Regions from separate parts of the Rhodobacter sp. 4.3.4 genome, predicted to be linked through region 3. Evidence: riboswitches for the same ligand, from Rfam matches in the RefSeq annotation. Region 3 holds a riboswitch; each other region holds the start of a gene.
What was found. A riboswitch is a leader RNA that binds a small molecule or an ion and turns the genes downstream of it on or off. The one in region 3 is predicted to bind cobalamin.
Positions count from the first base shown of each region.

Region 1 (9,501 bases), 1.7 Mb from region 3:
ACATGCGGCAGGGTCGCGGCCTGTTCCTGCACGGCCCGCACCAGCGGCTCGGGCGCATGGCCAAAGGCCGCGCACCACCACGAGGACATCGCGTCGATCATCTGCCGCCCGTCTTCCAGCGTCAGCCAGATCCCCTTGGCGGCGACGATCTTGTGCTGCGGCGTGGCGGAGACCCGCGCGGTATAGGGATGCCAGACATGGGCAGCATCAAAGGCCAGATCGTCGGTCACAGCGCCCCCCGGATCGTCGTCAGGTCGATGCCGCGGAAGGCCGCGGCCAGCCCCGCGCGGCTCAAATCGGGCAGCTGCGGCAGACGGCCAAGCGAGGGCAGACCGGCCAGACGGCAGATCGTGTCCTGACTGTCGCGCACCTCCGCGCCGATGAACGCGATGCCCAGCACCGGCACGCGGCGGGCGCGCAGCGCCTCGATCGTCAGAAGGCTGTGGTTGATCGTGCCCAGCGCCGTGCGCGCCACCACGATCACCGGCGCCTGCCAGTCCGCCATCTGATCGGCGTAAAGCCTGCGCCCGGCCAGCGGCACCAGCGCGCCGCCCGCCCCCTCGACGACCAGCGGGCCGGGCAGATCGGGCAGGGCCATCGGCGCAATCTCGACCCCATCCCGCGCCGCGGCAAGATGCGGCGAGGCCGGGGTGCGCAGCCGGTAGGCCTCGGGCAGGGTCGGGCAGCCGGTCAGCCGCGCCACCGTCTCGCGGTCGGTCTCCTCCTCCAGCCCGGCCTGAACCGGTTTCCAATAGGTTGCCTGCAGGGCCAGCGTCAGCCCGGCGCTGAAGACAGTCTTGCCGACGCCCGTATCGGTGCCGGTGATCACAAGGGCAGAGGTCATCGCAGCCCCCCGATCCGCAGGCTGTCCAGCGCGTCGAAGAGCGCGTCGATATCGGCAAGCTGCAGCCCGCCGGTGAGCGACAGCCGCAGCCGCGCCGTGCCTTTGGGCACGGTCGGCGGGCGGATGGCGCGCAGATCGAAGCCCGCCTGCTGCAGGGCCTGCGCGGCCTGCAGCGCGGCGGCATCCGTGCCAAGGATCAGTGGCAGGATCTGGCTTTGCCCGGCCTCCCAGCCGATCTGCGCCGCGCGGTGCTGCGCCCGTGCCCGCAGGGCCGCCGCATGGGCGCGCAGCCCGGGCCGCGCCGGCAAAAGCCGCAGCGCCGTCCGCACCGCCGCCGCCAGCAAGGGCGAGGGCGCGGTGGCATAGAGGAAGGGCCGGGCACGGTTCACCAGCGTCTCGATCACCACCCGATCGGCGCAGACCAGCGCCCCGCTTGCCCCCAGCGCCTTGCCGCAGGTATGCACGACGATCAGCGCCAGATCGCCCACCTCGGGCGCCAGACCGCGCCCGTCGCGGCCGTAAAGCCCGGTCGCATGCGCCTCGTCGAGGATCAGCACCGCATCTTCGCGCCGCGCAAGGGCGGCGAAATCGTCCACGGGGGCGAAATCGCCCTCCATCGAGTAAAGCGTCTCAAGCGCGATCCAGACCCGGCCGCGCCCGCCCGCCGCCCGCCAGAGCCGGATCTGATCGGCCGCATCCTGCGGGTCATTGTGGCGAAAGCTGCGCGCCTCGGCCGGGCCCAGCCGCAGCCCCTCATGCGCGCTGGCATGGATCAGCGCATCATGCACGACCAGATCCCCCGCCATCGGCAGCGTCGCAAAGACCGCCTGATTGGCCTGAAACCCGCCGCCCATGTAAAGACAGGCCTCGGCGCCAAAGAACGCGGCGGCCTCCTGTTCCAGCGCCTCGAATTCCGGGTCATTGCCGCGCAAAAGCCGCGATCCGCCCGCCCCCACCGCAACCCCGCGCGCCAGGGCCTCGGCCACCGCCTGCGCCAGAACCGCCGAGGTCCGCAGGCCAAGGTAATCGTTCGAGGCGAAATCAAGCCCCCGCGCCGGGGTCAGCGCCCGCGCCCGCCCGCGGTCGGCCAGCCGGGCAAGACGCGCGGCATGACGGGGATACTGGCTCATGCCGCATCCCCGCAGGGCCGCGGCGCCTCGGGGCGCAGGCCGAGCTTGGCGAAAAGCCGGGCATCGGCGCTGTCATCGGGGTTTTCAGCGGTCAAAAGCGTGTCGCCGACGAAGATCGAATTCGCCCCGGCAAAGAAGCACATTGCCTGCAGCTCGTCCGACATCGCGCTGCGCCCCGCCGAAAGCCGCACATAGGATTTCGGCATCAGGATCCGGGCGGTGGCGATGGTGCGGACCATCTCGATCGGATCGAGCGGCGCGGCATCGGCCAGCGGCGTGTCGGCCATCGGCATCAGCATGTTGATCGGGACCGATTGCGGCGGTTCCGGCAGATCGGCCAGCGTCTGGATCATGCTGATCCGGTCCTCGGCGGTCTCGCCCATGCCGACGATCCCGCCCGAACAGACATTGATCCCCGCCGCGCGGACGCGGTCCAGCGTCTCCAGCCGGTCGGCAAAGCTGTGGGTGGAGATCACCGAAGGGTAAAACCGCTCCGACGTGTCGATATTGTGGTTGTAGTAATCCAGCCCCGCCGCCTTCAGCTGCCGCACCTGCGCGTCATCCAGCATGCCCAGCGTCATGCAGGTCTCCAGCCCGAGCGCCTTCACCCCCTCGACCATCGCCAGCACCGCGGGCATGTCGCGGTCCTTGGGCGAGCGCCAGGCCGCGCCCATGCAATAGCGCGTGGCCCCCGCCTCCTTGGCCTTTTGCGCCTCGGCCAGAACCTTTTGCACCTCCAGCAGTTTCGCGGCGGGCAGCTTCGCGCCGTTGCGCCGCGATTGCGCGCAATAGGCGCAATCCTCGCCGCAGCCGCCGGTCTTGATCGACAGAAGCTTGGCGCATTGGATGCGGTTGGGGTCGAAATTCTGCCGGTGCACGCTTTGCGCCCGGAACAGAAGATCCATCAACGGCAGGGTGTAAAGGTCTTGGGCTGTGCTGTGCATGGCGATCCTTTTGGCTGTCGCCGTCAGGGGATCGCAAATCGGACGCGGCCTCAATTTCGAAAACTATCTATGATCCCGTCGCAGGACCGCGACTGTCTTTGCCCTGTTTTCAGCGGCTTGGGCGTTTTCCGGCCGGAAACTCCGGCCAAAGGTCCGCGCCCGCCTGACTATAATATATGATCCGGGGACGGGACCCGGCCGGGCCGGGCGGCGGCTATCCGGCGCAGGGCCGCCGGTTCTCGTCCATCCAGTCGCGGGCGCCGCAGCCCACGGCCTGCAGGACGGCGTGGCCGATCGCCTCGCCAAGCGCGGTGTGCAGCCCGGCATGGGCTTCGCGGCCCGGGCTTGCGGCGATAGCGATGCAATCGGTGCCGGTGCCGGTGGCCCGTCCGGTGGGCAGATCAAGCCCCACCGCCATCACCGCCGCCGTGCGCGCCTGCGCGACAAGGCTCAGCGCCTCGATCTGCGCGGCCATCGTCAGGCCATGACCCGGCAGGGTGGAGGCGATCCGCAGCGCCAGGTTGATCGTGCCATAGCCCGCGGCCTCGGGATCGCGCGGCGGCAGACGGCGCCCGACCGCTTCCGCATTGCCCAGCCCCACCGTCGCCAGCACCTCGACCGTCCAGTCCGCCACGGTGCAGCTGGCGCGGGTGACCCGGCGGATATCGCGCGAGGTCAGCATCGCCACCGCGTCCTGCAGCCCGCGCTCGGCCAGCACATCGGCAAACCACGGCCCGACATCAAGCCCCGGCGGCAGATCGGCGTTGCGCACCTCGCGCCAGACGATCTGCCGCGCGGTGACCAGACCGGGCCGGTGCGGCGCGAAGGACAGGACCTGGAGTGGCGCCCCCAGATCGACGACCAGCCAGGGCGGCTGCAGCCCGACCTGCAACGGCGTCATGGCGCAAGCCCGGCCAGAGGGTGCACGATCAGCCCGCCCTCGGCCTCGGCGAGATGGCAGCGGATGGCGAAGACCTCGCGCAAAAGCGCGGGGGTCAGCACGGCGCGGGGCGGGCCGTCGGCGACGATTCGGCCCTGATGCAGCACCCAGAGCCGGGTGCAATGCCGTGCCGCGAGCCCCAGATCATGCGCCGAGGCGATCACCGTGCGGCCCTCGGCGGCAAGGCGGGCGAAAAGCGCCATGCAGGCGATCTGATGCGCCGGATCAAGGCCCGCGATCGGCTCGTCGGCCAAAAGCAGCGGGGTGTCCTGCGCCAAGGCCCGGGCGATCAGCACCCGCGCCTGTTCGCCGCCCGAGAGCGCGGTGGCCGGGCGCTGCGCCAGCGCCGCCACATCCATCCGCGTCAGCGCCGCCGCGACCTGCGGCGCGTCCTCGCGGCCGTCCTGCGCCAGCGCCACCAGCGCCGCGACGCGCAGCCCCCAGGCGATTTCGCGCTGCTGCGGCAGCCAGGCGGCGGCCCGGGCCCGGGCGCGCGGCGAAAGCTGCGCCAGCGAGGACTGGCCCCGCGCCGCGATCAGCCCCAGCGCCGCGCGCAGAAGTGTCGATTTCCCCGCCCCGTTCGGGCCGATCAGGCCGATGAACTCGCCCGGCCCGACGCGCAGGCTGGTCGGATGCAGGGTCACCCGCCCGCCCCGCTGCACCGTCAGATTGTCCAATGTCAGCAAGCTCATGGCTGGCCTCTCATGCGCCAGATCAGGTTCAGGAACACCGGCGCCCCCACCAGCGCCATCAGCACGCCCAGTTTCAGATCCTGCCCCGGCAGCACCTTGCGCACCGCAATATCGGCGATCAGCACCAGCACCGCGCCGCCCAAAGCCGCCGCGGGCAAAAGCCGCGCCGGGCTGGCGCCGACAAGGGGGCGCAGCAGATGCGGTACGACAAGGCCGACGAAACCGACCGTCCCCGCCACCGCCGTCGCCGCCCCGACCGAGGCCGCCGTGCCCAGGATCACCGTCAGCCGCAGCCGGGTCAGGTCGATGCCCATCGAGGCGGCAGCCTCCTCGCCGAGCGTCAGCGCCTCAAGGCCGCGGCCGGAACGGGCCAGCAGCACGCCCCCCAGCGCGATGAAGGGCGCGGCGATCGCGACATGGGTGAAGGAGCAATCGGCGAGCGAGCCCATCATCCAGAACACGATATCCTGTGCGGCAAAGGGATTGGGGGAAAGGTTGAGCACCAGCGAGGTCAGCGCCGCGGCCAGCGCCGAGAGCGCGATCCCCGCCAGGATCAGCGCCAGCGTGCCGCCGCGCCCGGCCAGAAACAGGATCGCCGCGACACCGATCAGCGCCCCCAGCAGCGCCGCCAGCGGCAGGGCCAAGGCAAAGCTGGCGGCAAGCCCGGTCTGCAGCGCGATCACCGCGCCCAGCGCCGCGGCAGCGGAAATGCCGATCACCCCGGGCTCTGCCATCGGGTTGCGCAACAGCCCCTGCATCGCCGCGCCCGAAAGCCCAAGGCTTGCCCCCACCAGCACGGCCAGAATCGCCCGCGGCAGCCGGATTTCCCGCATCACCAGGCCCAGCGGCCCCTCGCCCCCGGTGAGAAGCGCCTTGAGCGCGGTCAGCGGCGCCACCTCGGCCACGCCGGTCAGCAGCGAGGCGACAAACAGCGCGACCAGCGCCAGCCCAAGCCCGGTGTGCAATGATCTTTCGGTCATTTCATATCCTTGAGCCGGTCGGTGGCATCGAGAACCGAGGGCAGGCCGCAGATCCAGTCGCGGTCTTCCACGGCGGCGCGATGGCCGGTCAGCGCGCGCAGCGCCGGATGGGTCAGCGGTTCCTCGGCACGCGACGACCCGGGGCCGATCCGCCCGGTGACCACCAGATCGGGATCGGCCAGAACCAGCGCCTCGAGCGGCAGGGTGCTGCCCTGCGCCCGCCCCATCCGCGCGGCCAGCGTGTCGAAGCCGGCAGTGGTCAGGATCTCTCCGGCAAGGCTTTCATGGCCCGACATGTAGCCGCGCGCCGACCAGGTGGCGGCGAGCGGCCGAGGCCCGGGCAGGTTTGCCGCGCGGATCCGCGCAAGCCTTGCGGCGAAAGCCCCGGCCATCGCGGCGGCCTCGGGCTCGCGGCCGAGCAAGGCGCCCATCCGGGTGATGTCGGCCTGCATGTCGGCAAAGCTGTCGGCGGGCTCGAAGACCGCGACCGGAATGCCAAGGCGGCGCAGCATCGCCACGGTGGGCTGCGCGGTGTAGCGCCCGGCCAGCACCAGATCGGGATGCAGCAGATAGACTTCTTCGGCCTGACCGCGGTTCGTGGGCCAGGCCTTGGCGGCCTCGGCCATCACCGAGGCGGCGGGGTCCCGCGCCAGATGCGTGACCGACACAAGCTGCCCCGGTGCGGCCAGCATCATCGCCAGCTGATCGGTGCACAGGTTGATCGAGACGACACGGGCGGGCGCCGCCGCAACCGGCAGCGCCAGCGCACCGAGCATGGCAAAGCCTGCGGCCCGCAAGGCGCGGCTCACCGCTTTTGGCCATTGAGCCCGCGAAAGTTCTGCTCGACCGGTCATCTTGCCCTTCTTTCCCGAAAGGAACGCCGGAAGGCCCAGGCCCTCCGGCGCAACAGAGTCAGAACTTGGCACGAACCCCGACATAAAACGACCGACCGGGCTGTCCGTAGTCGCGAACGGTCTGATAGGTTTCGTCGAAAACATTCTCGACCCGCACATAGGCCGCAGCGCTCTCGGTCAGATCATAAGACACCGACAGGTTCGCCACCGTGTAATCGGGCAGCTTCGAGGCGGGCAGCGGCCAGGAATTAGTGTCCCAGACATCGGTGACATGTTCAGCCTCGACCGATGCCGACAGACGGTCGGTGATCTGGCCCTCAAGACCGATCACCAGATCATTGCGCGGCACACGCAGCGCCGGGGTTTCGACACCGGTCCCCGAAACCGCATAGGCGTCGGTGTAGGTATAGGTGCCGTAAAGGTCCCATCCGGTGGTCAGCAGCGTCCGAGCGGTCAGTTCGACCCCGCGGGATTGCGTGGTTCCGGGCACCTGATTGTAAGCCCCGCCCGCCCATTGGATCTTGTCCTTGATCTTGGTATCAAACAGCGTCGCCTGCACCGATCCTCCCGCGCCGAAAAGATATTCCGCGCCCAATTCATAGCTGCGGCTGGTTTCGGGTTGCAGGTTGGGATTTTTGAAAGGACCATGCAACTCATAGAGCGACGGTGCGCGAAACCCCGTTCCCGCCACCGCCCGGATGACCCAGGTGTCGGTCGGCCGCCACGCCATCGCGGCCCGCCCCGTGGTCTTCCCGCCAAAGCTGGAATGCGTGTCATTGCGCAGGGCAAAGGACAGATCGAGCGTTTCGGTCGGAGCATAGAGGGCCTCTCCGAAGACGGAATTGGTGCTGCTGGAGCCGCCAACCGCGTCATTGGTGAAGTCTTCCTCGGTGCGGTCGAGCCCCCAGTTCAGCGAGACAGCCCCGCCGGCATCCCAGTTCCCCTTGTAACCGATCTGGTCGCGTGTACCGGTGAACAGTTTTGTCCAACCAAGCGGATAGAGACGTTCGGTTTCGGTGTGAGCATAGGAAAGTTCGTGGCGGACCGCCCCGGTCTCGGCATTCACGAAGGCCCGCAGGCCGCGCAGCTTGCCGTCTTCCGTTTCGGCCGTGTCGGCTGGCGGGCTGTCGAATTCGCTGAAACTGTCGCGTGCAATTCCGTTGAGCCCGACGGTGACGGTGTCGGTCAGCGCATAGCTGCCGTAAAAGCTGAGCGTGGTGGCGCGAAAGCCGTCGGTCTCGGTGCCCGCCGCCGCCGCGGAAATGCCGTCGGTGACGATCCGGCTTGCGGAAAACGCCAATTCCCCCAGGGTCGTCTTCAGGCCGACCGAGGCGGTGCCGCTGGTGGTGCCGTGCGCCCCGGTCTCCAGTTCGACTTGCGCCTCGGTGCCTTCCTTGCTGGCGCGAAACGTGGTGATGTCGACCACGCCGCCGATCGCCTCGGACCCGTAAAGGGCAGATTGCGACCCGCGCAGTACCTCGATGCGCGAGATCCCGCCCGCGGTGGTGGCGCCGAAATCGTATTGGCATTGCGTGCCCGCGGGGTCTGCAACGTCGATCCCGTCGATGCGCACACCGATATAGGGACCGGACAGGCCGCGAATGCGCAGCGCCGTCGAGGCGCCCAGTCCGCCGTTGCGGGTCATGCTGAGACCCGGCAGACGCGCCAGCAGCGTCGCGACCGATTTGTCCCCAGCCTTCTCGATCTCCTCGGCGGTGAGGACATTGACCGTCGCCCCGGTGCGGCTGAGCTTGACCGGCTCCGCCGAGGCGGTGACGGTGATCGTGTCCAGATCGGTGACCTCCTCCTGCGCCAGCACGGGGGCGGCGGCAGAGGCGACGGCGGCAGAGAGCAGGGCAAGACGCGACAGAGGCGGCATCGGACAGACCTTTTCCGTTCGGGCCAAACGGCCCGGCATGAGAGATGTCGCGGAAAAGCCATGGCTTTCCGCAGACGGCGACAGCTCACCTCTGCGGACAGACCGCTCCCGGGGCGCCCCTCGCGCCCGGGTGGGTGATCGTCCAAGTAGGTCTCCTGGCTCACGGGTCTTCGCTTCGTCGGCCTTCCCGGGCGGGACCCAGTGGCCAGTCGACGTCGCTCGCCGCTCACAGTTGCGGGGGCAGCCACGGTCTGGGCCCGGGGGCCGTTCCGTGTTCCCTTTCAATCCGACCCGCAGGCCGGAACTTGGACGGGCCGCAGACAAGACGAAATCGCCCGGCGCGTCAAGCGGTGCTTTCGCGCGGCCGCGGCGCGGCGGTGGCGCCGGAAGGCGTCGGCGTGACGGCGGTTTCCCAAGCCATTGCAAAGGCTTCGGCGTCCTGTTCGGGGCCGCTGGACGGTCCGCCGAAGCGCTGCCAGAGCGTGATGACATGTCGCAGCGGCCGCAGCCCGGACCAGCCGATCGGCCCCGTCGCGGTGATCGCCCAAAGCCCGGGTGCGGGCAGAGCGACCTGAAACCGGCCCTCGCGGTCGGTTTCGGCCACGATCCACAGCGGCGCCCCATGGCCTGGCAGGGCTTGCACCTGAGAGCCGACAGGCTCCGCCCCCACCCGTTCCAGAAGCACCGTCGTCGCCGTCAGCGCCCGCCCCTGCGCCAGCACCCGTGCCGAAAACCGCATCCCCGGCAGGAACCCGGGCGAGAGCAGGTCGGGCAGGATCTCGACGGCAAGGCCGAGCGGCTCTGGGCTGGCGGTTCCGGCGCCGCGCAAGACGAAACACCCGGCCGTGTGCTGCACCAGCCCGCGGCCCTCGGGATCGCGCCGGACCGGGGCTTCGGCATGGATCCGGTGCAACCCCGGCGCCGACAGATCGACCCGGGTCCGCCAGGCGCGCGCGGCATTGCCCGCGCCCTGCAGCAGATCCGCCGTCAGCCCGGGGGTCAGATCGGTGCGGCGGGCGCCGTGCAGATGCACCACCGCCCCCGGCGGCGGCAGATCCAGCACGACGCCCCCGCCCAGGGGATCGCCAAGGGCGAGGGTCAGGACGCCGCCCGCCTCGGGCAGATGCGCCATCAGCCCCGGCGTGGCGGGGCGGGGGATCGCCAGCAGCGCGCGGGCGGCGGCCATCAGGTTTCCGTGCAAGAACATGGTCGTTTCCTTCCGGGGCGCGGTCCGGGCA
Region 1 covers NZ_CM178967.1:3,316,188-3,325,688, forward strand. The annotation lists gene bioA (adenosylmethionine--8-amino-7-oxononanoate transaminase) at 1-230, opposite strand, end outside; gene bioD (dethiobiotin synthase) at 227-844, opposite strand; gene AC4PTB_RS16450 (8-amino-7-oxononanoate synthase) at 841-1,974, opposite strand; gene bioB (biotin synthase BioB) at 1,971-2,918, opposite strand; gene AC4PTB_RS16460 (adenosylcobinamide amidohydrolase) at 3,133-3,819, opposite strand; gene AC4PTB_RS16465 (ABC transporter ATP-binding protein) at 3,816-4,550, opposite strand; gene AC4PTB_RS16470 (FecCD family ABC transporter permease) at 4,547-5,530, opposite strand; gene AC4PTB_RS16475 (ABC transporter substrate-binding protein) at 5,527-6,339, opposite strand; gene AC4PTB_RS16480 (TonB-dependent receptor plug domain-containing protein) at 6,443-8,263, opposite strand; cobalamin riboswitch at 8,392-8,587, opposite strand; gene AC4PTB_RS16485 (DUF4198 domain-containing protein) at 8,607-9,470, opposite strand.
Region 1: linked by a shared signal. The riboswitch ahead of AC4PTB_RS16480 (TonB-dependent receptor plug domain-containing protein) and the one ahead of AC4PTB_RS07580 (energy-coupling factor ABC transporter permease) in region 3 are both predicted to bind cobalamin.

Region 2 (9,501 bases), 1.7 Mb from region 3:
CTAACGTCCGTCGTGAAGAGGGAAACAACCCTGACCAACAGCTAAGGCCCCCAATTCGTGGCTAAGTGGGAAAGCATGTGGGATTTCCAAAACAACCAGGAGGTTGGCTTAGAAGCAGCCATCCTTTAAAGATAGCGTAACAGCTCACTGGTCTAGTCAAGAGATCCTGCGGCGAAGATGTAACGGGGCTCAAGCCACGAGCCGAAGCTTTGGATGTGCAGCAATGCACGTGGTAGCGGAGCGTTCTGTGATATAGCACCGCCCGACTTTAGCTCTCCTTCGGGAAAGCCTTGGTCGGACAGGTGCTGACTGTGAAGCCGGCCTGTGAGGGATCCGGTGGAGTGATCAGAAGCGAGAATGTTGACATGAGTAGCGACAAAGAGGGTGAGAGACCCTCTCGCCGAAAGTCCAAGGGTTCCTGCTTAAAGCTAATCTGAGCAGGGTAAGCCGGCCCCTAAGGCGAGGCCGAAAGGCGTAGTCGATGGGAACCACGTTAATATTCGTGGGCCAGGAGGATGTGACGGATGCTCACTGTTGTTCGACCTTATCGGATTGGTCGGGCAGCTGCGGTGTCCCTGGAAATAGCCCTCCATATGACCGTACCCTAAACCGACACAGGTGGACAGGTAGAGTATACCAAGGCGCTTGAGAGAACCACGTTTAAGGAACTCGGCAAAATGCCTCCGTAAGTTCGCGAGAAGGAGGCCCCATTGATAGGCAACTATCGGTGGGGGGCACAAACTAGGGGGTGGCGACTGTTTACTTAAAACACAGGGCTCTGCGAAGCCGTAAGGCGACGTATAGGGTCTGACGCCTGCCCGGTGCTGGAAGGTTAAAAGGAGGGGTGCAAGCTCCGAATTGAAGCCCCAGTAAACGGCGGCCGTAACTATAACGGTCCTAAGGTAGCGAAATTCCTTGTCGGGTAAGTTCCGACCTGCACGAATGGCGTAACGATCTCCCCGCTGTCTCAAACGTGGACTCAGCGAAATTGAACTGTGTGTCAAGATGCACACTACCCGCGGTTAGACGGAAAGACCCCATGAACCTTTACTCCAGCTTTGCACTGGCATCAGGATTGTGATGTGCAGGATAGGTGGTAGCCTTTGAAACCGAGACGCCAGTTTCGGTGGAGGCTCCCTTGAGATACCACCCTTCGCACTCTTGATGTCTAACCGCGGCCCGTTATCCGGGTCCGGGACCCTGCATGGTGGGGAGTTTGACTGGGGCGGTCGCCTCCCAAATCGTAACGGAGGCGCGCGAAGGTAGGCTCAGACCGGTCGGAAATCGGTCGTTGAGTGCAATGGCAAAAGCCTGCCTGACTGCAAGACTGACAAGTCGAGCAGAGACGAAAGTCGGTCATAGTGATCCGGTGGTCCCAAGTGGGAGGGCCATCGCTCAACGGATAAAAGGTACTCTGGGGATAACAGGCTGATGATGCCCAAGAGTCCATATCGACGGCATCGTTTGGCACCTCGATGTCGGCTCATCTCATCCTGGGGCTGGAGCAGGTCCCAAGGGTATGGCTGTTCGCCATTTAAAGAGGTACGTGAGCTGGGTTTAGAACGTCGTGAGACAGTTCGGTCCCTATCTGCCGTGGGTGTAGGATACTTGAGAGGAGTTGCCCCTAGTACGAGAGGACCGGGGTGAACGTTCCACTGGTGGACCAGTTATCGTGCCAACGGTAGTGCTGGGTAGCTATGAACGGACAGGATAAACGCTGAAGGCATCTAAGCGTGAAGCCCCCCTCAAAACAAGGTATCCCTTGAGGGCCGTGGAAGACCACCACGTCGATAGGCCGGAGATGTAAGTGCAGCAATGCATTCAGTTGACCGGTACTAATTGCCCGATTGGCTTGATTTGATCCAGTAGCAGCAAGGCTCATGATCAAAAGCAGGTGTACACAAGGTTAGAAAAGAACGCTCCGCGCAGGCGCAATGCCGGAGGCCGCATCCGCGGCACGCGAGCTTCTCCTGATACGCGACTTGGACATGGCTTCTTCCTCGGTTTGGTGGTCATAGCGTTGGCTAAACACCCGATCCCATCCCGAACTCGGCCGTTAAGGGCCAACACGCCGATGGTACTGCGTCTCAAGACGTGGGAGAGTAGGTCACCGCCAAACCTAGTAAGAAGCCAACGTTCTCTCAAAACGATACCAAATACCCCGATCGCAAAACAAAGCCCTCGGGACTAACGCGGGGTGGAGCAGCCCGGTAGCTCGTCAGGCTCATAACCTGAAGGCCGCAGGTTCAAATCCTGCCCCCGCAACCAGACTTTCTAACACAGTATCAAAGGCTTAGGCCGAAACAGAACGCCCTACGGGGCGCTTTTTCGCGTTGCAACACAGAACGACACATTCCCCAAAGATTCCAAACCCTTACGAAAAACCCCGTTTCCTCCGTGCGACACCCATGCGACACGGGCAAGGCCAGATGTTCTCGTGACGTTCCTTCGGCGATCCTGGTTGCCAGCCTGCCATCGGGTCTGCGACAGTGGCCAGGATGTCCCCCAGATTGTGCCCTTCATGCCGATTTACGAATTTTCGCCGGATCGTATCCAGCCCCTGACCAAGACCACCTTCACGGCGATGCAGCTGCACGAGCGTCGCGACCTTCAGCGGCTGCTGCGCGAGAACATTGCCGTCATCGCGCCCGACACATTGGTGATTGCCGAGGAATACGGGGAGTGGGACGATTCCCGCCGTCGCATCGACCTGCTTGGAATTGACCGCGATGCGAACCTCGTCGTCATCGAATTCAAGCGCACCGAAGACGGTGGCCACATGGAATTGCAGGCCATCCGCTATGCGGCGATGGTCTCGACCATGACCTTCGATCAGGCCGTGTCCGCGTTCGACCGCTACCTGCGCCAGATCGGCCGTGATGATGCCGATGCGCAAGGCGAGCTTCTAGCCTTCCTGGGGTGGGACGAGCCAGACCACGATCAGTTCTCGCAGGAGGTGAAGATCGTCCTCGCCTCGGCCGAGTTCTCGCTGGAACTGACCACTGCCGTTCTCTGGCTGAACCAGCGCGATCTCGACATCCGCTGCGTTCGTCTGCAGCCCTACAACCTGTCGGGCCGGGTGCTGGTCGATGTGCAGCAGATCATCCCGCCGCCAGAGGCTGCAGAATACCAGGTTCGCGTGCGCGAGAAGGTCCGCAAGGAACGCGAGGCGCGGACCAGCGGTGCGGATCACACGAAGTATGACCTGCGGCTTGGCCAGCAGGAGTTCTCGCGCGAGTCGAAACGTTGGGCGATCCTGCGGACCTTCCGCTACCTCGTCGAGAGCGGCATCGCGCCCGAGGAGGTCGCCAGGCACTGCGGCCCCCGCGCCAACCGCGCCCTTCGGTCGGTCGAAGGCGAGGTTGGCCACGACGTCTTCGTGCGCCTCGCGACCGAGTCCCGCGCCGAGCTTGGCAAGCGTTTCGACCCGATCCGTTGGTTCTGCGGTGACGATGAACTGCTGCGTGTCGGCGGTCGCACCTATGCCTTCTCCAGCCAGTGGGGCGGGGACGACTGGCTGGAGGCGATGACCAATCTGCGCGACGCCTTCCCTGATCGCGGGATCGTCTTCAATCCCGCGGGCTGAATCCGCTGAGCTTCGCCTCAAGTGCCGCCTTCTGCGCCTCGAGCGCGTCCATCTTCGCCTTCATGCTCGGGTGGCAATGGCGAAGCTCGCGCCCATGTCGGTGAGCGTCGGCGCCCCCGATGCATCATTTGTCACCATCTGCCATCGAGTGTGCGTCCCGCGCTGAAACCCGATGCCGATGCAGGTGATGGCGGTGGCGAGCGTCAGCGTGGTGGCGAGAGCGGCCGTCGATCCGTAAAGGCCAAAGAACCCCATGCCGCTCGCCTGCAGGGTGGTCAGCGAAATCCGCGTCACGAAGGTCCAACCGCCGAGGCCCGCCGCGTTGCCACGCCAGCAGGCCCAGCCTGCGGAACGCTGGTCGGCGACCGAGTCTGCCACTGCGGCCGAGGTCAGACGCCAGCGCCGCATCGAGGCGGCGAGGTTGGTCGAGGCCAATGTTGGATACGAAACGGTGCCGACCGAGGTAAGCGGCAGCCCCTCGGTGGTGATCGTGGTGCCTGTGGAGGGCGACCAGTTGGCGATCCGGTTGACGCCGAAGTGCGGCTGCAGCGGGAAATCACGCCCCGAGGGGCGCATGACGTCGATCTGATCGTCGATACCGAGCCCGACGAACCAGCGAAACAGCAGGTTGTAGTTCATCTGTTCCATCAGCTGGCGCTCGGAGCGGATCGAAAACAGGATCTGCAGAAGGCTCGCCCGGATCAGCCGTTCCGGCGCGATGGAGGGGCGGCCGAAGCGGACGTAAAGCCCTTCGAAATCGGCGTCGAGGCTAGCCAGCGCGTCGTTGACCACCAGCCGGATCTTGCGCAGCGGATGCTTGGCCGGGATCCGGTCCTCAAGGTCCACAGAGCTGAAAAGCGACCCGCTCGTCTCGTCCGTGCCCCGCATCTTGATCCCCCTTCGCCGTGGGAAGGGGTGAATCATGTTCTGCATCCGCGGTCGAGGCCGACTATTTCAGCGGCCTGTTAGAGGTTCCCTTACAGGGTTAGTGTCCGAAATTCGGACACGGCTTTCGGCGTTTTCCGGACACGGCTCGGCCTGAAAATCGGACACGGATTCCGCGCCAATCCCGCGTCCGAAATCCGGACACGGCAGGGCATCGACCGAGTCCTCCGTGGCCGAAGTGTCTGTGCCGTCGGGGCTTTCTGCACTCGCGTTCTCACCGTGTTCGATTTCCGGACACGGCACCACATCCACAGGTGTGAAGCCCGGCTCGAACCCCAGAATGTAGCGGGTGGGCAGCTGGCGCTTGGTCACTGGATCCAGCCGCGGCACGCGCCGCAGCAGACACACGGCTTCGAGCTGGCCAAGGTGATCGTTCAGCGTCGACCGGCTGATCTCGCAGTCATGCGCCAGCCGGTCCTGCGAGGGAAAGCAGCCATAGTCCGGGTTGAACCGGTCGCAGAGATGCCAGAGCACGATCTTGGTCGTCGGCTTCAACCCGCGCTGCTTGATGGCCCAGTTCGTGGCCTCGTGGCTCATGGCGCGGGCCTCCGCTGGGCAGGGGCGACGCGCGTGGTGAAGCCGTGATCGGCCAGCGCGCCCAGCGCATCATCGAGACTCCGCACCAAGGCCCAGCCAAAGCCCTGCGCTTTCACAACATCGTGGAACGCCTCCTGCTCCGGCCGCAGACGTTGTGAAAGGCGCGGATCATCCCGTCGGCGCCACGCACCAGGATCACCGGATAGGCCCCCACCTGCGACGTCGCGTCATCGCCGGGCTTTTGCAGCTGACAGGCGGGAATGGCGAAAAGCCATTCGCGGTAAAAGACCTGCGTCAGATCGGTCTGAAAGATCCCCGGATCGCAGTAAAAAGGTTGCGGCAGGGAATGGTCCTTGCGCCGCGCGGCAAGCTGCGCACGGATGTCGGATGCGTCTGGCACCTCACTTGCCCCGGCCTCCCTGCAAGGGCGGGTTGGATGGATGGGCCCTTGGGGCCCGGCGGTCTCGGGGCTGGTTTCCGGGCTTGCAATGCGTGCTCTCGCACCCGGGCGCGGCGCCTTCCCGGAGTTGGGTCCAGTGGCCTTGCCGTCCCTCATTGCTCACCGTTGCGGGGGCAGCGCCGGTCTTGCACCGGCTTCCCAATTCTCCCGGCCTTGCGGACGGGCACCCTGAGCCCCTCAGCCTGACAGATTGTTGCAGCGGGTGCGTGCCAAAAACGACACGTCTTCCGTGCTTCAAGACAGGTTCACGCGGCCACCGCCGGGGCAGAGGGCGCAGCACTTCCCAGCACCGGGGCCAGCCAGCGCTGCACCTCGGTCAGATCCATGCCCTTGCGCGCGGCGTAATCGGCGGCCTGATCCTGCTCGATCCGGGCCAGACCGAAATAATAGGCCTCAGGATGACCGATATAGAGCCCCGAGACGGAAGAGCCGGGCCACATCGCCATGCTGTCGGTCAGATGCACGCCGGTCGCGGTCTCGGCCTCGAGCAGCCGGAACAGCGTCAGCTTTTCCGTGTGGTCGGGCTGGGCTGGATAGCCGGGCGCGGGGCGGATACCGCGATAGGGCTCGCCCACCAGCTGATCGGGGGCGAAGTCTTCCTCGGGCGCATAGCCCCAATAGTCGCGCCGCACCCGCTGATGCAGGGCTTCGGCCAGGGCCTCGGCGAAGCGGTCGGCCAGCGCCTTGACCATGATCGCGGAGTAATGGTCATTGGCGGCGTCGAAGCGCGCGGCGATCTCGGCCTCTTCCGGGCCGGCGGTGACGACGAAACCGCCCAGATAATCGGGCACCGTGCCCGCGGGCGCAACGAAATCGGCCAGCGCCACATTCGGGCGGCCTTCGCGCTTGCCGGTCTGCTGGCGCAGGGTGAAGAAAGTGGCCAAATCTTCGGACCGGGTTTCGTCGGTGTAAAGCCGGATATCGTCGCCCACCGCCTGCGCGGGCCAGAATCCCACGACGGCGCGCGGGGTGAACCAGCGTTCCGCGATGATCTGCGCCAGCATCGCCTGGGCATCGGCAAAGAGCGCCCGGGCGGCTTCGCCTTTTTCGGAATCTTCGAAAATCCGCGGATAGACCCCCTTCAGCTCCCAGGCATGGAAGAAGGGTGTCCAGTCGATATACCGCGCCACCTCGGCCAGATCCCAGTCATCGATCACCCGCGGGCCGAAAAACTGCGGCGCGGGAACGGCATAGCCCGACCAGTCGAGCCGCAAAGCATTGGCCCGGGCGGCGGCCAGTGGCAGCCGCACCTTGGCGGCCTCGTCGCGGGCATGACGGGCGGCGATCTGCGCATAGTCTTCGCGGATCTGCGCCGCGTAGTCAGCCTTTTGCGTTGGGCTGAGCAACGCCCCAACCACCCCCACGGCCCGGCTGGCATCGAGCACATAAACCGCCTGCCCGCGGCTGTAGGCGGGGGCGATCTTCACCGCCGTATGCACCTTGGAGGTGGTCGCGCCCCCGATCAGCAGCGGAATGTCGAAGCCCTCGCGCTCCATTTCCGCGGCCAGATGCACCATCTCGTCCAGACTCGGCGTGATCAGCCCGGAAAGCCCGATCGCATCGACCTTTTCGGCCCGCGCCACTTCCAGGATCTTTTGCGGCGGCACCATCACGCCCAGATCGACGATCTCGTAATTGTTGCAGGCCAGCACGACGCCGACGATGTTCTTGCCGATGTCATGCACATCGCCCTTGACCGTGGCCATCAGGATCTTGCCCGCGGTCTCGCGCCCCTCGCCGCCGCGCGCGGCTTTCTCGGCATCCATATAGGGCAGCAGCACGGCGACCGCCTGTTTCATCACCCGGGCCGATTTCACCACCTGCGGCAGGAACATCTTGCCTGCACCGAACAGGTCACCGACGACGTTCATCCCCGCCATCAGCGGCCCTTCGATCACATGCAGCGGGCGTTCGGCCAACTGCCTTGCGGCCTCGGTGTCTTCCTCGATGAATTCGGTGATGCCATTGACCAGCGCATGTTCCAGCCGCTTTTCCACCGGCCAGTCGCGCCAGGCCAGATCGCGGGTCTTTTCCTCGCGCGCGCCGCCGCGGAAGCGCTCGGCCACCTCCAGCATCCGCTCGGTCGCGGTGCCGCCCGATTTGGGCTGGCGGTTGAGCACCACATCCTCGCAGGCTTCGCGCAGCTCGGGATCGATCTGGTCATAGACCACCAGCTGCCCGGCATTGACGATCCCCATATCCATCCCGGCGCGGATGGCGTGATACAGAAACACCGCATGCATCGCCGCGCGCACGGGTTCGTTGCCGCGAAAGCTGAAGGACAGGTTCGACACCCCGCCCGAGATATGGGCATGCGGCAGGTTCTGCCGGATCCAGCGCGTCGCCTCGATGAAATCGACGCCGTAATTGTCGTGCTCCTCGATGCCGGTGGCGACGGCAAAGACGTTCGGGTCAAAGATGATGTCTTCGGGCGGAAAGCCGATCTCCTCGACCAGAATCCGATAGGCGCGGGCGCAGATCTGGGTCTTGCGGGCGAAACTGTCGGCCTGGCCCTGTTCGTCAAAGGCCATCACCACCACCGCCGCGCCATAGGCCAGACACAGCGCCGCGTGATGGCGGAAGATCTCTTCGCCTTCCTTGAGGCTGATCGAATTGACGACTGGCTTGCCCTGCACGCATTTCAGCCCGGCCTCGATCACCTCCCATTTCGAGCTGTCGATCATCACCGGCACCCGGGCGATGTCGGGCTCGGCCGCAAGCAGGTTGAGGAAGGCGACCATCGCCGCCTGACTGTCGATCAGCCCCTCGTCCATGTTGATGTCGATGATCTGCGCGCCGTTTTCCACCTGATCGCGCGCCACATCCAGCGCGGCGGCATAATCGCGCGCGACGATCATCTTGCGGAACCGGGCCGAGCCGGTGACATTCGTCCGCTCGCCGATGTTCACGAAGGGAATGTCGGGCGTCAGGGTAAAGGGCTCCAGCCCCGAAAGACGCAGGTAACGGCTCATGACAGGGCCCTCGGCGGGAAAGGTTTCACAGCTTCCGCGATGGCGCGGATATGATCGGGGGTGGTGCCGCAGCAGCCGCCCACCACATTGACCAGCCCCTCGCGGGCAAATTCCGCCACCTGCGCGGCGGTCCGGTCGGGGGTTTCGTCATATTGGCCAAAGGCATTGGGCAGCCCGGCATTGGGATAGGCGCAGATCGCGCAATTGGCCACGCCCGCCAGTTCCGCCAGATGCGGACGCATCGCGCTGGCGCCAAGCGCGCAGTTCAGCCCCACGGTGAAGGGCCGGGCATGGGCCACGGAATGCCAAAACGCGGTCGGCGTCTGGCCTGAAAGCGTGCGCCCCGAGGCATCGGTGATCGTGCCCGAGATCATCACCGGCAGCCGCTCGCCGCGCTCGGCAAAGGCTTCGAAACAGGCGAAAATGGCCGCCTTGGCGTTCAGCGTGTCAAAGATCGTTTCGATCAGCAGGATATCGGCGCCGCCCGCGATCAGCCCGCGCACCTGCTGGCCATAGGCCGTGCGCAGATCGTCGAAGGTGACGGCGCGGTAGCCCGGGTCGTTCACATCGGGCGAGAGCGAGGCGGTGCGGTTCGTCGGCCCCACCGCCCCCGCGACGAAGCGGCGCCGCCCGTCGGTGGCCTCGGCGCGGTCCATCGCCGCCCGCGCCACCCGCGCGCCCGCGGCGTTCAGGTCAAACACCGCCGCTTCCAGCCCGTAATCGGCTTGCGCGATCGTGGTGGCCGAGAAGGTGTTGGTCTCGACGATATCCGCCCCCGCCATCGCATAGCGGAAATGGATCTCCTCGATCGCCTGCGGCTGGGTCAGCACCAGCAGGTCGTTGTTGCCCTTTTGCGGATGCGCCGTGGCATGGCGGCAGGCGCAGCCCGAGCCATGGCCCAGAAAATCGTCCTCGGTCAGGCCAAGCTGCTGGATCTGCGTGCCCATCGCCCCGTCAAGGATCAGGATCCGGTCACGGGCAAGGGCCTCAAGCGCGGCAAA
Region 2 covers NZ_CM178967.1:3,329,999-3,339,499, reverse strand. The annotation lists rRNA gene AC4PTB_RS16555 (23S ribosomal RNA) at 1-1,860, shown strand, start outside; rRNA gene rrf (5S ribosomal RNA) at 2,005-2,119, shown strand; tRNA gene AC4PTB_RS16545 (tRNA-Met) at 2,192-2,268, shown strand; gene AC4PTB_RS16540 (hypothetical protein) at 2,522-3,586, shown strand; partial or broken gene AC4PTB_RS16535 (DUF2793 domain-containing protein) at 3,656-4,171, opposite strand; partial or broken gene AC4PTB_RS16530 (transposase) at 4,169-4,474, opposite strand; partial or broken gene AC4PTB_RS16525 (helix-turn-helix domain-containing protein) at 4,550-5,068, opposite strand; partial or broken gene AC4PTB_RS16520 (VRR-NUC domain-containing protein) at 5,065-5,220, opposite strand; gene AC4PTB_RS16515 (hypothetical protein) at 5,181-5,468, opposite strand; cobalamin riboswitch at 5,520-5,714, opposite strand; gene metH (methionine synthase) at 5,774-8,500, opposite strand; gene AC4PTB_RS16505 (homocysteine S-methyltransferase family protein) at 8,497-9,501, opposite strand, start outside.
Region 2: linked by a shared signal. The riboswitch ahead of AC4PTB_RS16515 (hypothetical protein) and the one ahead of AC4PTB_RS07580 (energy-coupling factor ABC transporter permease) in region 3 are both predicted to bind cobalamin.

Region 3 (9,501 bases):
GGATGGTCGGGCTGGAGCGCCACGTCCGTTTCGCGCCCGGCATGGCGATTGCCGCCCGCGCGGCGCTGGAGGCGGGGGCGCCGATCCTGTGCGATGCGCGGATGGTCTCGGAAGGCATCACCCGCGCCCGTCTGCCCGCGGGCAACGAGGTGATCTGCACGCTGCAAGACCCCCGCGTGCCCGCGCTGGCGCAGGAGATGGAAAACACCCGCTCGGCTGCGGCGCTGGAGCTTTGGCGGCCGAAGCTTGCGGGCGCGGTGGTGGCGATCGGCAATGCGCCGACGGCTTTGTTCCATCTTTTGAACATGTTGGAAGATCCGACCTGCCCGCGTCCGGCGGCGATCATCGGCTGTCCGGTGGGTTTCATCGGCGCGGCGGAATCAAAAGCCGCGCTGGCCGTGGCCAATCCGGTGCCCTGGGTCATTGTCGAGGGGCGGCTGGGCGGCTCGGCGATCACCGTCGCGGCGGTGAATGCGCTCGCCTGCCGGAAGGAATAGTCGATGGGACGCATCCTTTGTGCGGGGCTCGGGCCGGGCGACCCCGATCTGATCTCGGTGCGGTCCGACCGCGCCATTCGTGCCGCCACCGACATTGCGCATTTCCGCAAGGCCGGGCGGGCCGGTCAGGCGCGGCGGATCGTCGAGGGGATGCTGCGCCCCGATGTCGTCGAACATGCGATGGAATATCCGGTCACGACCGAACTTCCCTTCGACAGTCCCGACTATATCGAGGCTTTGGCACGGTTTTATGACGATTGGGCGTCGCGGCTTTCGGAACTTTCGAAAACCCGCGATATTGTCGTGCTCTGCGAGGGCGATCCCTTCCTGTATGGCTCGTTCATGCATCTTTACACCCGCCTGCAGGGCCGCGCCGAGGTCGAGGTGATCCCCGGCATTCCCGGGATGGTCGGCTGCTGGTGGGCGACGGGCACGCCGATCACCTGGGGCGACGATGTGCTGACCGTGATGGCGGGCACCTTGCCCGAGGCGGATCTGGTTGCGCATATGAGCCGGTCGGATGCGATCGTGGTGATGAAGACCGGGCGCAACCTGCCGAAAATCAAGCGGGCGCTTGCGGTTGCGGGGCGGCTTGACGCCGCTTGGCTGGTCGAGCGCGGCACGATGCCGAGCCAGCGCATCGCGCGGCTGGTCGATGTGGCCGAGGAGGATTGCCCCTATTTCGCCATCGTGCTGGTGCACGGGCAGGGGCGGCGGCCGGAACTGGGGGATGAGAGATGAGCGGTTGGGTCACGGTTGCCGGGCTTGGACCCGGGCGCGAGGATCTGGTGACGCCCGAGGTCACCGCGGCCCTGGCCGAGGCGACCGATATCGTCGGCTACATCCCTTACGTCGCCCGCATCGCCCCGCGCGAGGGGCTGATGCTGCATCCGACCGACAACCGGGTGGAGCTGGACCGCGCGACGCATGCCCTTGACATGGCGGCAGAAGGTCGGCGCGTGGTGGTGGTGTCTTCGGGCGATCCGGGGGTCTTTGCCATGGCTTCGGCGCTGTTCGAGGCGCTGGAAGCCCATCCCGAATACGCCGGAACCGAGATCCGCATCCTGCCCGGCATCACCGCGATGCTGGCGGCGGCGGCGGCGGCCGGGGCGCCCTTGGGGCACGACTTCTGCGCCATCAATCTTTCTGACAATCTCAAACCTTTCGAAATTCTCGAAAAGCGGCTGCGGCACGCGGCGCGCGGCGATTTCGCCATGGCCTTTTACAATCCGCGTTCGAAATCGCGCCCGCATCAATTCGCCCGCGTGCTGGAGATCCTGCGCGAGGAATGCGAGCCCGGGCGGCTGATCCTGTTCGCCCGCGCCGTGACCACGCCCGAGCAGGCGATCACCACGGTCGAACTGCGCGACGCGACGCCCGAAATGGCCGACATGCGCACCGTGGTTCTGGTCGGCAATGCCGCGACGCGCCGGGTGGGCCCCTGGGTCTATACCCCGCGCGGCGTCGCGCCGTGATCGGCCAGCCAGCCCATCACCCCCGCGAGCGTCGCGCGAACCTCGCGCGCGGGGACGTTGGGCCGGTCAATCAGGATGACCGGCAGGCCAAGGCTGCGGGCGGCGATCAGTTTCGCCTCGGCCCCCGCGCCCCCGGCATTCTTGGCGACGATATGGGTGATGGCTTCGCTGCGCAGCAATTCGCTATCCCCTTGAAGCGTAAAGGGGCCGCGGGCGATCACCGCGCGCGCATCGGGCAGGGGCAGCGGTGCTTCGGGCGGATCGACCAGCCGCAGCAAATAGTGATGCTGCGGTGCGGCGGAAAACGCGTCCAGATGCTGTTTGCCAATGGCAAGGAAGACCCGCGCGGGGGCTTGCGGCAGGGCGGCGACGGCGGCGGCCAGATCGGGCACATGGGTCCAGCGGTCGCCCTCCTGCGCCGTCCAGGGCGCGCGTTCAAAGGCGCAAAGGGCCACGCCGGTCTGCGCACAGGCCGCGACGGCATTGCTGCTCATCTGCGCGGCAAAGGGGTGGGTGGCGTCGATCACATGGGTCACGCCCTCGCGCGTCAGGTAATCGACCAGCCCCGCCACGCCGCCAAAGCCGCCGATGCGCGTGGGCAGCGGCTGGGTGACGGGCGCACCGGTCCGGCCCGCATAGGAAAAGACCGCCTCAAAGCTCTGATCTGCAAGGGTTTTCGCCAGGCGGCTGGCTTCGGTGGTGCCGCCAAGCACAAGGAGGCGTGTCATGTCTGATCCGTGGTTGAGCATCGTGGGTCTGGGCGAAGATGGCCTTGATGGGCTGCCTTTGGCAAGCCGTCAGGCGCTGGAAAAGGCCGAGGTGATCTTTGGCGGGCCGCGGCATCTGGAGCTTGCGGCGGCGGGCAGCCGCGGGCGGGCCTGGCCCGTTCCGTTTGATATCGCGCCGGTTCTGGCCTGCCGCGGCCGGGCGACGGTGGTTCTGGCCTCGGGCGATCCGTTCTGGTTCGGCGCGGGCTCGATGCTGGCGGAGCGGCTTTCCCCCGATGACTGGCGGGCCTTTCCGGCGCCCGGGGTGGTGTCGCATCTTTGCGCGCGGCTGGGCTGGCGGGCCGAGGAGGTCACCGCGCTGGGTCTGCATGCCGCGCCTTTTGGCCGGTTGCTGCCGGTGCTGGGCCGCGGCACCCGGGCCATCGTGACGCTGCGCGACGCCGCCGCCGTGGCCGATCTGGCGGGCTGGCTGGTCGCTAACGGTTTTGGCGCGGTGCGGATGGGCGTGGCGGAGCGGCTGGGCGGTCCGGCCGAAATGCTGCGCAGCATTGCCGCGCAAGACTATGATTTGACGGATGTTTCCGCGCCGGTCACGGTGGCGCTCGATGGTGCGGATCTGGCCCCCGGCGCCGGGCTTTCGCAGGTGCCGGGGCGGAGCGAGAGCGCCTTTGCCCATGACGGGCAGATCACCAAGGCGCCGATGCGGGCTTTGACGCTGGCCGCGCTGGCGCCGCGGCGCGGCGAATTGCTGTGGGACATCGGCGGCGGGTCGGGTTCCGTCTCGGTCGAATGGTGTCTGGCGGGCGGACGCGCGATCACGATCGAGCCGCGCCCCGACAGGATCGAGAATATCCGCAAGAATATAGACACTTACGGGCTTTCCCCGCGGATGCGGGCGGTTCATGGCACGGCCCCCGAGGCGCTGGCGGATCTGCCCGCACCGCAGGCCGTCTTCATCGGCGGTGGCGGGTCGCGGGCGCTGTTCGACCGGCTGTGGGAGTTGCTCGCCCCCGGCACCCGGATCGTCGCCAATGCGGTGACGCTTGACTCCGAAACCCTGCTTGCCGATCTGCACGCCCGTCATGGCGGTCAGCTTTGGCGCATCGACCTTGCCGAGGCGCAGCCGCTGGGCCGGATGCGCGGCTGGGCGCCCAGCCGTCCGCAGCTGCAATGGAGCGGGCGGCGGTGATTGTCGCGGGGCTTGGATTTCGCAAGGGCACCGCGCCCGCCGCCTTTGCGCAGGCGCTTTTGGCTGCGGGGCGCGTGGATGCCCTTGCCACCGCGCGCGAAAAAGCACATGAGCTTGCCGCCGCCTGTCCGGGCTTTCGGGTGATCGGCGTCGATGTGGCGGGGGTGGCGACCCCCACGCGCTCGGACCTTGTGCTGGCGCGCAAGGGCACCGGATCGGTGGCAGAGGCGGCGGCGCTGGTCGCAGCAGGCAAGGGGGCGCGGCTCGTGCTGCCCCGACAGGTGATCGGCGGGGTGGCCCTTGCCGTGGCGGAGGGAGAGGACGAATGACGGTGCATTTCATCGGCGCGGGGCCGGGGGCGGCGGATCTGATCACGATCCGGGGCCGTGATCTGATCGCGTCCTGTCCGGTTTGCCTGTATGCCGGAAGCCTTGTGCCCGAGGCGCTGCTGGCGCATTGCCCGCCCGGCGCCAAGATCGTCAACACCGCGCCGATGAGCCTTGATGCGATCATCGACACGATCGCCGAGGCCCATGCCGCGGGGCAGGATGTCGCCCGGCTGCATTCGGGCGATCTGTCGATCTGGTCGGCGATGGGCGAGCAGCTGCGCCGGTTGCGCGCCTTGAACATTCCCTATGATGTGACCCCCGGCGTGCCGTCCTTCGCCGCCGCCGCCGCGACTTTGGGGGCGGAACTGACGCTTCCCGGGGTGGCGCAATCGGTCATTCTGACCCGCACCTCGGGGCGGGCCTCGGCCATGCCCGAGGGGGAGACGCTGGAGAATTTCGCCCGCACCGGCGCGGTTCTGGCCATTCACCTCTCGGTGCATGTGCTTGACGAGGTTGTGCAAAAGCTGGTGCCGCATTACGGCGCCGATTGCCCTGTTGCCATCGTCTGGCGCGCGAGCTGGCCCGATCAGCGGGTGGTGCGCGCGACGCTGGCCACGCTGCAGACCAGCCTTGGCGCCGAGCTGGAGCGCACGGCGCTGATCCTTGTGGGCCGGTCGCTTGCGACCGAGGATTTCGACGAAAGCCGCCTTTACGCGGGCGATTACGACCGCCGCTACCGCCCCTTGGGCACCCATCCGCGCTTCCCGGAGGGCACAGAATGAGCGGCTTTGTCTCCTTCGTTTCCTCGGGGCCCGGCGATCCCGAGCTGTTGACGCTGAAAGCCGCCGACCGGCTGGCCAAAGCCGATGTGGTGCTGTTTGACGATCTTTCCGCCGGGCCGATCCTTGGTCATGCGCGCCCGGGGGCCGAACTCATCGCGGTCGGCAAGCGGGCCGGGCGGCCCTCGCCGAAGCAGGATCATGTGAACCGGCTGCTCGTCGATCACGCGCTGACCGGTCTGCGGGTGGTGCGGCTGAAGTCGGGGGATTCGGGGCTCTTCGGGCGGCTCGAGGAGGAGCTGGACGCGCTGACCGGCGCGGGCATCCCCTATGAGATCATCCCCGGCGTGCCCTCGGCCTGCGCTGCCGCCGCCGCGGCCGGGCTGCCGCTGACCCGCCGTCTGACCGCGCGGCGGGTGCAATTCGTCACCGGCGCCGATGTGACGGGCGATCTGCCCGAGGGGCTGAACTGGGCGGCTTTGGCCGACAAGGGCGCGACGACCGTGGTTTTCATGGGCAAGCGCACCTTCCCGAAGCTGGCTGCCGATCTGATCGCGCATGGGCTGGCCCCCGACACGCCCGCGCTGCTGGCGGAAGCCGTGGGCCATCCCGAGCAAAGCGTGACCCGTTCGACCGTCGCGGAGCTGGCGGCACGCCTTGCCGCCGAACGCTCCGACAAGCCCGCGCTCATTCTTTATGGTCCGCTTTACGCGCCGGAGGCCTGAGATGATCGAGCTTTCCCTGATCGGCATTGGCACCGGCAATCCGCGCCACATCACCGGGCAGGCGGTCGATGCGATGAATGCCGCCGATCTGATCCTGATCCCGCTCAAGGGCGCGGACAAATCCGATCTGGCCGGGCTGCGCCGTCAGATCTGCGCCGCGCATCTGACCAACCCGGCAACGAAAGTGGTCGAGTTCGCGCTGCCCGTGCGCGATGCGTCGAACCCTTCCTATCGCAAGGGCGTGGACGACTGGCACGATGCCATCGCCGAGGCCTGGCTGGCGGAGATCTCCGCGCATGTTCCGGGGCTTGGCGGTCGGGTGGCGCTGCTGGTCTGGGGCGATCCCTCGCTTTACGACAGCACCTTGCGCATCGCGGAACGCCTCAAATCCCGCCTTGATCTGACCACAAGGGTCATCCCCGGCATCACCGCGATCCAGGCGCTGTGTGCCGCCCATGCGATCCCCCTGAACGAGATCGGCGCCCCGGTGATGATCACGACGGGGCGGCAATTGCGTGACCACGGCTGGCCCGCGGGCACCGATACGGTCGTTGCGATGCTCGATGGCGAGTGTTCCTTCCAGAGCCTGCCGCCCGACGGGCTGACGATCTTCTGGGGCGCCTGTGTGGCCATGCCCGAGGAGGTGCTGATTTCAGGGCCGCTGGCCGAGGTCACGGCGCAGATCCTGCAGGCCCGGGCCGATCTGCGCGCCCGCCATGGCTGGGTGATGGATATCTACCTGCTGCGTCGCAATGCGCCCAAGGCGTGACGCTTCCCGGCCTTGACCTCGCCCCGTCGCGGGGCTACTCCAACGGGCGATGGTTCCCAACTGGACGGGATTAATAGGGAACACGGTGAGGATTACCCATCAGGGGCCTAATCCGTGGCTGCCCCCGCAACTGTGAGCGGCGAGACGACGGTCGAATGCCACTGGCCCCCCCGATCCACCGGGGAGACTGGCCGGGAAGGTGACCCGAGTTGATCGAACCGCAAGTCAGGAGACCTGCCATCGCTCTGGCGTCGCAAGCCTTCCCGGGGCGGGGTGTCTCCGGTCAATCCGAAAGCGGCGCGTTCGATGTGGAGTTGTTCGCATGCATATCATGGAGGGCTATCTGCCCGTCACCCATGCCATTGGCTGGTCCCTTGCCGCCGCCCCCTTCGTCGTCGCGGGCGCGGTGAAGATCCGCAAGATCGTCGCCGAGCGTCCTGAGGCCCGGATGACCCTTGCCGCCGCGGGGGCCTTTGCCTTCGTGCTCTCGGCGCTGAAAATCCCCTCCGTCACCGGCTCGTGTTCGCACCCGACCGGCACCGGGCTGGGCGCGGTTGTCTTCGGCCCCTCGGTCATGGCGGTGCTTGGGGTGATCGTGCTGCTGTTTCAGGCGCTTCTGCTTGCCCATGGCGGTCTGACGACGCTGGGCGCCAACGCCTTTTCCATGGCAATCGTCGGGCCCTGGGTGGCCTTTGGCGTCTATAAACTGGCGGGCAAGGCCGGGGCCTCGATGGCGGTGGCGGTGTTTCTGGCCGCGTTCCTGGGCGATCTGGCGACCTATGTGACCACCTCGCTGCAGCTGGCGCTGGCTTACCCCGATCCGGCCTCTGGCTTCATGGGCGCGGCGGTGAAATTCGGCTCGGTCTTCGCGCTGACGCAGATCCCGCTGGCGATTGCCGAGGGCTTCCTGACCGTGATCGTCGTCGATGCCCTGGCGGGCAAGGTCGATGACAAGGACAAATTGCGCATTCTGGCCGGGGAGGCACGCTGATGAGCAGCAAACGGACTTTGTGGCTGCTGGCCGGAACCGTGGCGCTGGTGGTGGTGCCGCTTCTGATGGGCGGCGAATTCGGCGGCGCCGACGGGCAGGCGGCCGAGCTGATCGAGGCGACCGTGCCGGGCTTTGCCCCCTGGGCCGATCCGCTTTGGGAGCCGCCGAGCGGCGAGGTTGAAAGCCTGTTCTTCGCGCTGCAGGCGGCGCTTGGCGCCTTTGTCGTGGGGCTGGTGATCGGGCGCCGTCAGGGCGCCACCAAGGCCCGCGAGGAAAACGCCCCCGCCGCCCGGTCCGTCCCCGCAGAATGAGCCTCGCCTCGATCGATCGGGTCGCCGCGCAAGGCCGCTGGCGCAACCGCCCGCTGGCCGAGAAAAGCCTGATCGGTCTTGGGTTTCTGGCTTTGGCCGTGACCGTGCCGCCCTTTCCCGGGGCGGTTCTGGTCACGGGCGCGATCCTGGCCTTCACCTTTCTGGGCGCCCGGGTGCCTTTGCGCTTCTGGGCCTCGGTCGCAGTGCTGCCGCTGGGGTTTCTGACCACCGGGGCGGCGGTGCTTCTGCTCCAGATCGGACCGGAGGGCATCGCGCTTGCCCCGGACGGCCCGGCCAAGGCCGCCGCCCTGGTGATGCGCGCCACGGCCGCGACCTGCTGCCTTCTTTTCCTGGCCACCACCACGCCCGCCGCCGATCTGCTCTCCGGTCTGCGTCGCTGGCGCGTGCCGGCAGAACTCATCGAGATCGCGCTTTTGACCTATCGCTTTGTTTTCATTCTGGCCGAGGAAGCCGCGGCGATGACCACCGCGCAGCGCGCCCGCCTCGGCCATGCCACCCGGCGGCGCTGGCTGCGGTCGAGTGCGCAGGTGATCGCGGCGCTTTTGCCGCGCGCGCTGGCCCGCGCCCGGCGTCTGGAAACCGGGCTTGGCGCGCGCAACTGGCAGGGCGAGATGCGCGTCCTCTCCACCCGGCCCGCGGCCTCGCCCCTTGTGCTCGGCCTGATCCTGACCCTGCAAGCCGCGATCCTTGCGGCCGGAGTGTTGCTGTGACCCCGATCCTGGCCGCCGAGGCCCTGACCTACGTTTTCCCGGGCGGCGTGAAAGCGCTTGATGATCTGTCGCTTGCCGTGCCGCAGGGCGAAAGCCTGGCCATCCTTGGCCCGAATGGCGCCGGGAAATCGACGCTGCTTTTGCATCTGAACGGCACGTTGCGCCCGCAATCGGGCCGGGTTCTGCTGGGCGGCACCGCCACCGGCCATTCGCGCAAGGATCTGACCGACTGGCGCCGCCGCGTCGGTCTGGTGCTGCAGGATGCCGATGACCAGCTGTTTGCCGCGACGGTTTTCGAGGATGTCTCTTTCGGGCCGCTGAACATGGGTCTGTCCGAAGCCGAGGCCCGCGCCCGGGTTGAAGAAGCGCTTGCGGCGCTGTCGATTTCCGATCTGCGCGACCGGCCGACCCACATGCTTTCGGGCGGGCAGAAGCGGCGGGTGGCGATTGCGGGCGCGGTGGCGATGCGCCCCGAGGTGCTGTTGCTCGATGAACCCACCGCCGGGCTTGATCTGGCGGGGACCGAGCAGCTTCTGACCCTGCTGCGCGGGCTGCGCGCCGCGGGCATGACGCTGGTCTTTTCCACCCATGATGTCGAACTGGCCGCCGCTTTGGCCGACCGGGTGGCGCTCTTCCGCGCCGGTCGCGTTCTGGCCGAGGGGGCGGCCGAGGCCGTGCTTTCCGACCGCGCGACGCTGGCACAGGTGGGGCTGCGTCCGCCTCTGGTGATCGACCTTGCGCTGATGGCGCGCGATCACGGCCTTCTCGCCCCCGAGGCGGCGCTGCCGAAGACGCGCGACGATCTTGCGGCGCAGATGGCGGGCTGGACCCGGCGTTAGCCCGGTTTTCCTGGCCCGCGCCTTGCGTTACCCTGCTGTCATGGATCAGACGCCCGCCCCCCAGCCCCCCTTGCCCGCCTCGGTCGGTGTCCTTGTCATCGGTGCGGGGCTGGCCGGGCTTTGCGCCGCGATCGAGGC
Region 3 covers NZ_CM178967.1:1,556,939-1,566,439, forward strand. The annotation lists gene AC4PTB_RS07535 (precorrin-8X methylmutase) at 1-497, shown strand, start outside; gene cobI (precorrin-2 C(20)-methyltransferase) at 501-1,238, shown strand; gene cobJ (precorrin-3B C(17)-methyltransferase) at 1,235-1,972, shown strand; gene AC4PTB_RS07550 (cobalt-precorrin-6A reductase) at 1,945-2,700, opposite strand; gene cbiE (precorrin-6y C5,15-methyltransferase (decarboxylating) subunit CbiE) at 2,699-3,889, shown strand; gene AC4PTB_RS07560 (cobalamin biosynthesis protein) at 3,871-4,218, shown strand; gene cobM (precorrin-4 C(11)-methyltransferase) at 4,215-5,000, shown strand; gene cobA (uroporphyrinogen-III C-methyltransferase) at 4,997-5,722, shown strand; gene cobF (precorrin-6A synthase (deacetylating)) at 5,724-6,491, shown strand; cobalamin riboswitch at 6,525-6,747, shown strand; gene AC4PTB_RS07580 (energy-coupling factor ABC transporter permease) at 6,814-7,482, shown strand; gene AC4PTB_RS07585 (energy-coupling factor ABC transporter substrate-binding protein) at 7,482-7,793, shown strand; gene cbiQ (cobalt ECF transporter T component CbiQ) at 7,790-8,524, shown strand; gene AC4PTB_RS07595 (energy-coupling factor ABC transporter ATP-binding protein) at 8,521-9,363, shown strand; gene tcuA (FAD-dependent tricarballylate dehydrogenase TcuA) at 9,404-9,501, shown strand, end outside.